Regions from separate parts of the Streptosporangium sp. G12 genome, predicted to be linked through region 2. Evidence: predicted binding sites of a transcription regulator. Region 2 holds the regulator's gene; each other region holds the start of a gene.
What was found. Region 2 encodes LexA, which represses DNA repair genes until DNA is damaged. Its sites were predicted from a motif close to TCGAACANNTGTTCGA; they were not measured.

Region 1: the regulator LexA is predicted to act here: its motif matches at 1,753-1,768, upstream of ruvC (crossover junction endodeoxyribonuclease RuvC).
Region 3: the regulator LexA is predicted to act here: its motif matches at 1,805-1,820, upstream of ACVCAG_RS02610 (SAV_6107 family HEPN domain-containing protein).

Annotation. Positions count from the first base shown of each region.
Region 1 covers NZ_JBRIQO010000001.1:47,824-51,094, forward strand. The annotation lists gene ruvB (Holliday junction branch migration DNA helicase RuvB) at 1-406, opposite strand, end outside; gene ruvA (Holliday junction branch migration protein RuvA) at 519-1,139, opposite strand; gene ruvC (crossover junction endodeoxyribonuclease RuvC) at 1,136-1,720, opposite strand; gene ACVCAG_RS00225 (cation:proton antiporter) at 1,849-3,132, opposite strand; gene ACVCAG_RS00230 (YebC/PmpR family DNA-binding transcriptional regulator) at 3,206-3,271, opposite strand, start outside.
Region 2 covers NZ_JBRIQO010000005.1:313,781-317,051, forward strand. The annotation lists gene ACVCAG_RS10485 (LysM peptidoglycan-binding domain-containing protein) at 113-379, opposite strand; gene lexA (transcriptional repressor LexA) at 1,200-1,910, shown strand; gene leuS (leucine--tRNA ligase) at 2,113-3,271, opposite strand, start outside.
Region 3 covers NZ_JBRIQO010000001.1:622,759-626,029, forward strand. The annotation lists gene ACVCAG_RS02605 (SpoIIE family protein phosphatase) at 1-895, shown strand, start outside; gene ACVCAG_RS02610 (SAV_6107 family HEPN domain-containing protein) at 1,108-1,557, opposite strand; gene ACVCAG_RS02615 (L,D-transpeptidase family protein) at 1,964-2,767, opposite strand; gene ACVCAG_RS02620 (YbaK/EbsC family protein) at 2,887-3,271, shown strand, end outside.

The DNA of each region.
Region 1 (3,271 bases), on a different contig from region 2:
CGACGCGGAAGTCCTCCATCGCGAGGTAGAGCATCTCCTCGGCGGGCCTGGCCATCCGGTGGATCTCGTCGATGAACAGGACCTCGCCCTCGGAGAGGGTCGACAGGATCGCCGCGAGGTCGCCGGCCCGCTCCAGCGCGGGCCCCGAGGTGATCCTGAGGGGCACGGAGAGCTCGGTCGCGATGATCATGGAGAGGGTCGTCTTGCCCAGCCCGGGCCCGCCGCTCATCAGCACGTGGTCCGGCGGCCGGTTGCGCCGCAGCGCGCTCTGCAGCACCAGCGACAGCTGCTCGCGCACCCGCGTCTGGCCGATGAACTCCTCCAGCCGCTTGGGCCGCAGCGCCGCCTCGATGTATCTCTCGTCGCCCTCGGCGTCCGGCGACACCAGATCACGGTCGGAACTCACGCCGCCCCTCCCCTGCTCGCCGCGCGGCGGAACCGCCGGAGCCCCTTCGGGCACCGCGTGGCGGCCCCGCCCACCGTCTCCCGGCACACGTCCCGTACGGCGCGCTCGCCCCTCATCGCACGCTCAGCGCGCGGAGCGCGGCCTTGAGCAGGGCCGCGACCTGCGGGGTGCGGCCCTCGGCCAGCTCGGCGGCGGCCTGCGGCTCGACGGTGGCGACCGCCTCGTCGGCGTCTCTCCCCGAATAGCCCAGACCGACCAGCCCGGAGTGGACCTGGGCGCGCCAGGCGGGCGCGGCGGCGCGGCCGTCGAGCGCGGCGCTGACGGCCTCCTCCGGCGTGCCGAGCTTGTTCTTGAGGTCGACGATGATCCGCTGGGCGCCCTTCGGGCCCACCCCGGGGACCCTCGTCAGCGCCTTGACGTCGGCGGAGGCCACCGCCACCCGGAGCGCGTTGGGAGTGTGCACGGCCAGCATCGCCAGGGCGACCTTGGGGCCGACCCCGCTCGCCGTCTGCAGCATCTCGAAGATGCCGCGCTCGTCGTCGGTGACGAAGCCGAACAGGGTGAGCGACTCCTCGCGGACCACCAGCGAGGTGGCGAGCCTGGCCTCCTCGCCCGTCCTGAGCGTCGCCAGCGTGCCCGGCGTGCAGTGCACGAGGACCCCCACCCCGCCGACCTCGACGACCGCCCCGTCAGCGGTGATCGCGGTCACCTGCCCTCGCACCGAGGCGATCACTTCGCGGTTCCTCTCGGGTGTCCGGCCCTGCCACGGCCTCGGAAGTAGGCGGCGGGGGTGGTGGTGGCGCCCGCCGCCTTCGCGGCGGCCTCGGCCAGCCTGCTCTGGGCCCCGCCCCGCCACACGTGGCAGATCGCGAGGGCGAGCGCGTCGGCGGCGTCGGCGGGCTTGGGCATGGCGTCCAGCCGCAGCAGCCGGGTCACCATCGTGCCGACCTGCTGCTTGTCGGCCGTGCCGCTGCCGGTGATGGCGGCCTTGACCTCGGACGGCGTGTGCAGCGCGACCGGCAGGCCCCTGCGGGACGCGCACAGGATCGCCACGGCGGAGGCCTGCGCGGTGCCCATCACGGTCCTGAGGTTGTGCTGGGCGAAGACCCGCTCCACGGCCACCGCGTCGGGCCGGACCTCGTCGAGCCACCGCTCGATGCCCGCCTCGATCGCCACCAGCCGGGCGCCGATCTCGTCGTCGGCGGGGGTGCGGACGACCCCGACCTTGACCAGGCTCAGCGGCGCGCCGGGCCTCCCCTCGACGGCGCCGAGCCCGCATCGGGTAAGCCCGGGATCGACCCCCATCACCCGCAACTCGGGCAACCGCACCGACACGCCTCCGCTCGCCGAACACCTGTTCGGTGGCAGACTCTACCGCGTGGGAGCGGCCCGCGCACGGCTCTTCCCCGGCCCGCCGGAGCAGCCGCGAGCGGGTCCCGGGCTCACAGGTGCTGGGCGGCGGGTTCCGCGTCCTCGGCGTCCTCGTCGCTCTTCTTGTCGCGCAGCCGGTCCAGGCGGTTCATCACCGGCGAGGCCGAGATCCCGTGGATGGCCAGGGAGGCCAGCACGGTGAAGGCGACCACGGCCCAGAGCTCCTCGGCGGGCACGCCGAAGTCGGCCTGGCCGAGGGCGTAGGCGAGGTAGAACAGCGAGCCGATGCCGCGGATGCCGAAGAACGCCGTCGCGACGCGCTCGCGCGGCCCCGCCCTGCCGCCCAGCTCGGCGAGCCAGCCGGTCAGCGGCCGGATGACCAGCAGCAGCAGGAGGCCGACCGCGGCACCCCGCCAGGTGAGCGCGGACAGGCCGCCCATCGCGACGAAACCGCCGAGCAGCATGATCAGCCAGGCGGTGAACAGCCGCTCGAGCTGCTCGATGAAGCCGTGCAGCACCCCGTTGTAGCCGTGGCTGCGCTCGGCCGCCCTGATGGTGCAGGCGGTCACGAACACCGCGATGAAGCCGTAGCCGTGCACCAGCTCGGTGAGGCCGTAGGCCAGGAACGTCGCGGCCAGCGCCACGAAGCCGTCGCGGTGCTCGGCCAGCCGCAGGTCGGACTTCTGGGCGCGGAAGAAGAGCCGCCCCAGTCCCTTGCCGATCAGCAGGCCGCACACCACGCCCGCGGCGCACCGGTAGAGCAGGTCCACCAGCGTCCACTCGGCGATCCAGCCGACACCCCCGCTGACGGCCAGCGCGATCGCGGCGTACACCAGGGGGAAGGCCAGGCCGTCGTTGAGGCCCGCCTCGGAGGTGAGGGTGAAGCGGACCTCGTCGTCGGCCTTCTCCGAGTCGACGGGCTCGCCGACCTGCACGTCGGAGGCGAGCACCGGGTCGGTCGGCGCGAGCACCGCGCCCAGTAGCAGCGCCGCGGCCAGGGGCCAGCCGAGCAGGCCGTACGCCGCGGCGGCCACGGCGAGGACGGTCAGCGGGAGCGTCCACCCCAGCAGGCGCCAGGTCGAGGACCAGTCGTGCCGCCCGAAGGGCCGGTTGATGGCCAGCCCGGCGCCCATGAGCGAGATCAGCACGCAGATCTCGGTGGCGTGCTCGACCAGCGCCCGGTGAGCCACCGGATCGGGATCGGGCAGCTCCAGGGGCAGGGCGTAGAGGAGGAGGCCGCCCAGCAGGCAGGCCAGCGGGAGCGAGAAGGGACGGCGGTTGAGGAGCCGCGGCAGCGTGGCCGCGAGCAGCGCGGCGACCCCCGCCACGGCAAAGATCAGGTCAGGATTGCCCATTGTCCGCGTGATATGCCCTTGACCACGCGGACAAACCTCGCAGACAACCCGAGATCACACCGAATGGTCCGGGTTACGCGTCGAGCTTCTCCATGACCTCGTCGGAGACATCGAAGTTGGCCCAGACGTTCTGCACGTC
Region 2 (3,271 bases):
CCCGCACTCCCCCTCCCCGCCCGCCGACCGCCCTCTCGGACCCCTCCCCCACGTACGCCGCCGCCCCTCCCCCACCTCGGGGGTCCACCTCGGGGACAGGCCCTCCCGGGCCTCAGCGGACGAGGCCCTCGGGGAGATAGAGCCGGGTCCCCGGCCGGACCGTCGAGCCGGACAGCCCGTTCAGGTCCATGACACGACGGACCATCGGGCCGGCGTCGGCCTCCTCCGTCAACGCGTCCGCGATCTCCCACAGCGTGTCGCCCGCGTGCACCGTGATCCGGGGAAGGCCCTCAAGGTCCGGTCGCCCGCCCGCCGAGGCCATGTCGATGCGCCCGCCGATCCAGAGCACCCCCAGGGTGAGGAGCGCGAGCACCGTCACCGCCACAATCCTTCCACGCCTGGTGAGCCGGAGTGGCCGCCGGACGGACGACGGACGGGCGACGCCGGAACGGCGGGCCCGCACCACGGGCGCCACCGCCGATCCCGGCGCCCTCCTCGGCCCGGATCCGCTCCCGAGCCCCCGCTCCGGCTCACGGCCAGGCCTCCGGCCCGGCTCGCGACCGGGTCGCCGTCTCCGCTCGCGCCCGGACGACCGCCCGGACTCCCGGCCGGACCCCTGCCCGGATTCACGCCCGGACAGCCGCTCGGCCCCCGGCCGGGACCCCTGCCCGGACCTCCGCCCCGGCTCACGGGCGGCCGCCTGTCCGGATTCGCGCCCAGACGCCCGCTCGGACACCCGCTCGAGGCCCTGCCCGGACCTCCGCCCCGGCCCACGGCCGGGGCGCGGCCCCGGCAGCGGTCCCGACACCGGCGCCGACCCCCGCCCGGACCCCGGCCCGGGCCCCGCCTCGGACCTTCGCGCGACCTCCGGCTCCGGCTCCGGTCGCGGGGGCGGCACGAGCCGCAGGCGCGGCGCCTCCGGTGAGCGCCGCGCCGCCCGGGATGCCGGCACGGTCCTGGATCGCGGTGTCGTCGTGGTCGGTTTCATGGTGACCCCCATCCCCTCGACCTGGCCGAACACATGTCGAAGAAAGATCGGCGAATCGAACACGATGTCGATCGAACTCCCGTACGATGTTGTACACCACGGCGTCGCCGATTTCGAGGACATTCGAACAATTGTTTGAATATGATCTTCGGCCGAGGTATGGTCGCTGTGTGCGACGTGTTAAATACAGACCGGGAGGCGAGGAGTTCGTATGAGCCAGCACAACGAGAACGGTTCGGCCGCCAGCGACCTGGCGGTGCGAAGGCGTGACTCCCTTGGCCTCACCCCCAGGCAGCGGAAGATCCTTGAGGTGATCCGCGATTCCGTGCAGCAGCGCGGTTACCCGCCGTCCATGCGGGAGATCGGTGAGGCGGTGCAGCTCACCAGCACCTCCAGCGTGTCGCACCAGCTGACGGCTTTGCAACGCAAGGGCTACCTGCGGCGTGATCCGCACCGCCCCCGCGCCCTGGAGGTCCGCCTTCCCGGCGAGCCCGTGCTGTGGGTGGATCCCGACTCCGGCGAGGACGAGGCCCCGGTCAGCCGCCCGACCGCCGCCTACGTCCCCCTGGTGGGCCGGATCGCCGCCGGTGGTCCCATCCTCGCCGAGGAGAGCATCGAGGACGTCTTCGCCCTGCCCAAGCAGCTTGTCGGCGAGGGCACCCTCTTCCTCCTCCAGGTGACCGGTGACTCGATGATCGAGGCCGCCATCGCCAACGGCGACTGGGTGGTCGTACGCCAGCAGCCGGTCGCCGACAACGGCGACGTGGTCGCGGCGATGATCGACGGTGAGGCCACGGTCAAGACCTTCAAGCGCAGAGACGGCCATGTCTGGCTGGTCCCGCACAACCCCAACTACGACCCGATCCCGGGTGACGAGGCCACCGTGCTCGGCAAGGTCGTCGCGGTCCTCCGCAAGCTCTGACGCGAGCGTTCCGGGGCGAGCTCCGGACCGTTCTTCTCCGCGCCTGCTGAGCGAGTTTCGAAACACGTCGTCCCGAGGCGAGTTCCATACCACGCGCCTCCGGCCTCCACGCGACACGCCGGAGGACGCGCGACACGCCGGATGGGCGGTGTCCCGACACGGGATACCGCCCATCCGGCGTTCTCAGGGCTTCCCCGGCCGCCTAGGGGACGATGTTGACCAGCTTGGGCGCGCGGACGATCACCTTTCGCGGCTCCCCGGACAGGAAGGACCGAACCTTCTCCGACGCCAGGGCCAGCGCCTCCAGGTCCGCCTCGGAGATCTCCGGGGAGACCTCCAGCCGGTCGCGCACCTTGCCCGCGACCTGGACGACGCAGGTGACCGACTCCTGGACCAGCAGTGCCGGATCGGCGACCGGCCAGCCCGCGGTGGCGACCGAGGCGGAGTGCCCCAGCCGCTCCCAGCCCTCCTCCGCCGCGTACGGCGCGACCAGGGACAGCATGACCGCCAGGGTCTCGGCGGCCTCCCTGACCGCCGGGTCGGCGGCGCCGGGCCCGGAGTCGATGGCCTTGCGGGCCGCGCTCGTCAGCTCCATCATGCGGGCCACCGCGACGTTGAAGCGGTGGGAGTCGACCAGCTTGGTGACCTCGTCGATGGTGTGGTGGACGACCTTGCGCAGGTTCAGGTCTCCGGCGGTGACGTCCACCCCGGGCGCCGAGGCCGCGCCGGCCTCGGCCATCACCCGGAACGCGCGGGCCAGGAACTTCTGCGACGCCGCCGGGGAGACGTCGGCCCAGTCGATGTCCTCCTCGGGCGGCCCAGCGAAGACGACGGTCAGCCTGACCGCGTCGACACCGTAGGCGTCGATCTGCTGGCCCAGGTCGACGCCGTTGCCCAGCGACTTGGACATCGCCTTGCCCTGGTTGATGACCTGCCCCTGGTTCAGCAGGCGGGTGAAGGGCTCGACGAAGTCGATCATCCCCATGTCGTGCAGGACCTTGGTGAAGAACCTGGCGTACAGCAGGTGCAGCACGGCGTGCTCGACGCCGCCGATGTACTGGTCGATCGGACCCCACCTGCGGACGCGCTCGACGTCGAACGGGCCGTCCTCGTACGCCGGGTCGACGTAGCGCAGGAAGTACCACGAGGAGTCGACGAAGGTGTCCATCGTGTCGGTGTCGCGCTTGGCCGGGCCGCCGCACTTGGGACAGGAGACGTTCACCCAGTCCTCGGCCGAGGCCAGCGGGGAGACGCCCTTGGGTGCCAGGGCCTCGCCGCGCATGTCGGGCAGGGTGACGGGCAGCTGGTCGTCGGGGACGGGGACCTCGCCGCAGTCGGCGCAGTGGATGATCGGGATCGGG
Region 3 (3,271 bases), on a different contig from region 2:
GGTGCTGTGCTTCGCGCTCGGCGCCTACAACGACATCCTCTGGATGCCCCGCACCGACATCACCCTCCTCGCCATTCTCGGCGTCACCGTGGCCAGCGTGCTGGCCAGCGCCGGGCGGCTGCGCCACGAACACCAGCTCGCCGACGTGCGCTCGGTGGCCGAGGCCGCCCAGCGGGTGCTGCTGCGCCCGGTGCCCCGCCGCGCGGGACCGGGCATCGGCGTGGCCGTCTCGTACACCTCCGCCACGGCGGAGGCCAGGATCGGCGGCGACCTGTACGAGGTCGTCACCACCCCGCACGGGGTTCGGATCATCGTGGGAGACGTCCAGGGCAAGGGCCTGGAGGCCGTGGAGACGGCCGCCGTGGTGCTCGGGGCCTTCCGGGAGGCGGCCCACGACGAGAGGACGCTCCAGGGCGTCGTGGCGCGCCTGGAGAACGCCCTGACCCGCGAGCTGTCCGGCGAGCAGTTCGTGACCGCCGTGCTGGCCGAGATCAGCGGCGGTTCCACCATCACCGTCATCAACTGCGGCCATCCGGCGCCCATGGTGCTCGACGCCGAGGGCGCGATCTGGTTCGCCGACCCGCCGGACGAGGCGCTCCCGCTGGGCATGAGCGCCCTCAAGGCCAGTGAGCCGCAGCCGCACCACATCCCGTTCGAGCCGGGCGACCAGGTGCTCTTCTACACCGACGGGGTCATCGAGGCGCGCGACGGGACCGGCGAGTTCTACCCGCTGCTGGAGCGGGCGCACCTGCTGGACGGCGACGACCCCCAGGGCTCGCTGGACGCCCTCCGCGCCGACCTGCTCGACCACGTGGGCAGGCCGCTGAGCGACGACGCCGCCATGCTCCTGCTACGTCACCGCGCCGCCCGCCAGAACTCCACGGCGGCGGCGTGAGAACGGACGGGGTGAGGGCGGCCCGGGGGCGCCCTGGGCGGGTGGCGCGATGGACGGGCGACGCGAGGTCAGGCGACGCGAGGGGCAGGCGACGCGAAAAACGTCCCCGTACGTCTCCGTGCCCCGCCCGGGAGGACCGGTGGGCACGGAGACGTACGGGGACGGCGCCGGTGAGCCCGGGCGGCGACCCCGGGTGGGAGGCCGCTCCGGCTCTAACCGGCTAGGGGGACCTGGCCGGGGAGCATGGGCTGGCTCGGCACGCCGAGCAGCTTCTCCACGGCGGTGACGAAACGCTCCGCCTCGGAGATGAGCTCCTCGGCGTCTCGTGAGGACACCGTGCGGGTCAGGCCCGCCTCGGCGGCGGCCCGCTTGGCCGCGCTCGTCTCGAAGTAGGGTGCCCACTCGGCCAGGCGGGGCTCGGCCTCGGGCAGCATTTCCCAGGCGCTGCGCAGCCTGCGCCTCCTGCGGCCCTCCATCGGACGGGGACGGGCCGCCAGGACGGCAGCGGCCGCCCTGAGCGCGGCGAGATGGGCCGCGACGTAACGCGCGGCGGAAGTCCGGGCGGCGGCGGCCTCTTCGAGGCAGTCGCGCGCGTCTGAGAGGTGCGCCCGCACCGTGGGGGACAACCGGGGCCCACCGGAATCGCTGAGCCGAGGGGTCATAGTGCTTCAGCCTCCTTGGTCGCAAGCGGCTCCGGCGTTTTCGCCGGTGGTATCACACTCGCAGACCCCACCGACAAATCCACCGGACGGCCGGACGAGGAGCTTCCCCTCTCCCCGCCCGTCCTGACCTGGCCCGATCGTCTCCGCCGACGACGTGGACCGGATCGGCCGCCCTCGGACACGAGCCGCGAGCCCCGTGCCATCACATCGAACATAAATTCGATCACTAATACTGTCAAGTAAAACGGCGAACAAAAGTTCGATCTTCGGGTATGTGAGGGCACACGCGAGTCCGGGGAGATCGGTGCGTGCGGGCACGCGAAAGGGCCCCGGGAGATCGCCGTCTCCCGGGGCCCCGGTTCACGACCGGCGGGGTCACGCCCGCCGGATCGCCCGTCCCTCCGCCCTACCGGGCGAACCTGCCTCGGACGTGCACCGGCACTCCCGTACCGAGCAGACCGGGAAGGACCTCCGCCACGTGCATCGGCAGCCGTACGCAGCCGTGGGAGGCGGGCGCCAGCGGCACCGACAGCGCGCCGTGGAAGGCGATGCCCCCGTTGAAGAAGATCGGGTTGTAGAGCTGGCCGAGGTAGGACTTGTGCCAGCCGTCCCTGCGCCAGGTGGTCTTGTAGTCGCCCGTCGGCGTGCGGGCGTCGCCGCAGAACCGCTGGGCCCTGCCCTCCCAGGTGGCCGTCTCGCAGTAGGAGATCCCGCTGCCGGAGGAGGTGTGGCTGACCAGTTTCACCACACCGCCGACGTAGAGGACCATCACCTGCTTGGCGAGGTTGACCTCCACCCGGGTCGGCTTCCCGTTGGGCACGAGCACCTTCGGCGCCAGCGGGGCCTCCAGGGCGGCCCAGGTCCTGCGCGCCACGGTGCTGGTCGGGGTGACGCCGTTGACCTTCTGGAAGGCCCAGACCGCCGCCAGGGTCGCCCCGCCGTAGCGGCCGTCGATCCTGCCCGGGGCGTAGCCGAGCTCGGCCAGCCGGGTCTGGAGCACCTTCACCGCGGCGCCCTTCGCGCCGAGCTTGAGCGTCTTGCCCGGTGCGACGAACGGGCTCGCCCCCGTCGCCGTCACGGCCGAGACGGCCGGGGAGGCCGAGGTCTGGGCCGCGGCGGCGCCCGCGAAAAGGGTGACGCCCGCGGAAGAGAGGAGCACGGCCCCCGCCGTCATCAGCGCGGCCACTCCCTGCCGCTGTCCAACCCCCACTTTCAATCAACTCCTCATATCACTATGGATCAGGTCAAGGGACCATAGCGCACGGGTTCCCCGTGCAGGCCGCCGGTTATAAAGCGGCAATCAACGGTCAATCTGTTTAGAGTGGCCGCGTGCCAGAAAAGTTGCATCCGAACATCGAGAAGGTCGCCGCCGTCCTGCGCGAGCACGGCGTCCCCGGCGAGATCGTCGTCTTCGCGGAGGCCACCCCGACCGCCGCCACCGCGGCCGCGCAGCTCGGCTGCGAGGTCGGCGCCATCGCCAACAGCCTGATATTCGAGGCCGACGGCGAGCCGCTCCTGGTGCTGACCAGCGGAGCCCACCGGGTCGACACCGACCTGATCGCCAGGACCGCCGGCGTGGCGAAGGTGCGGCGCGCCGACCCCGCCTTCGTACGGGCGGCCACCGGCCAGGTCATCGGCGGCGTCGCCCCGATCGGCCACCCCGCGCCGGTCAGGACCCTGGTCGACACCTGGCTGGGCAAGCACGAGGTCGTCT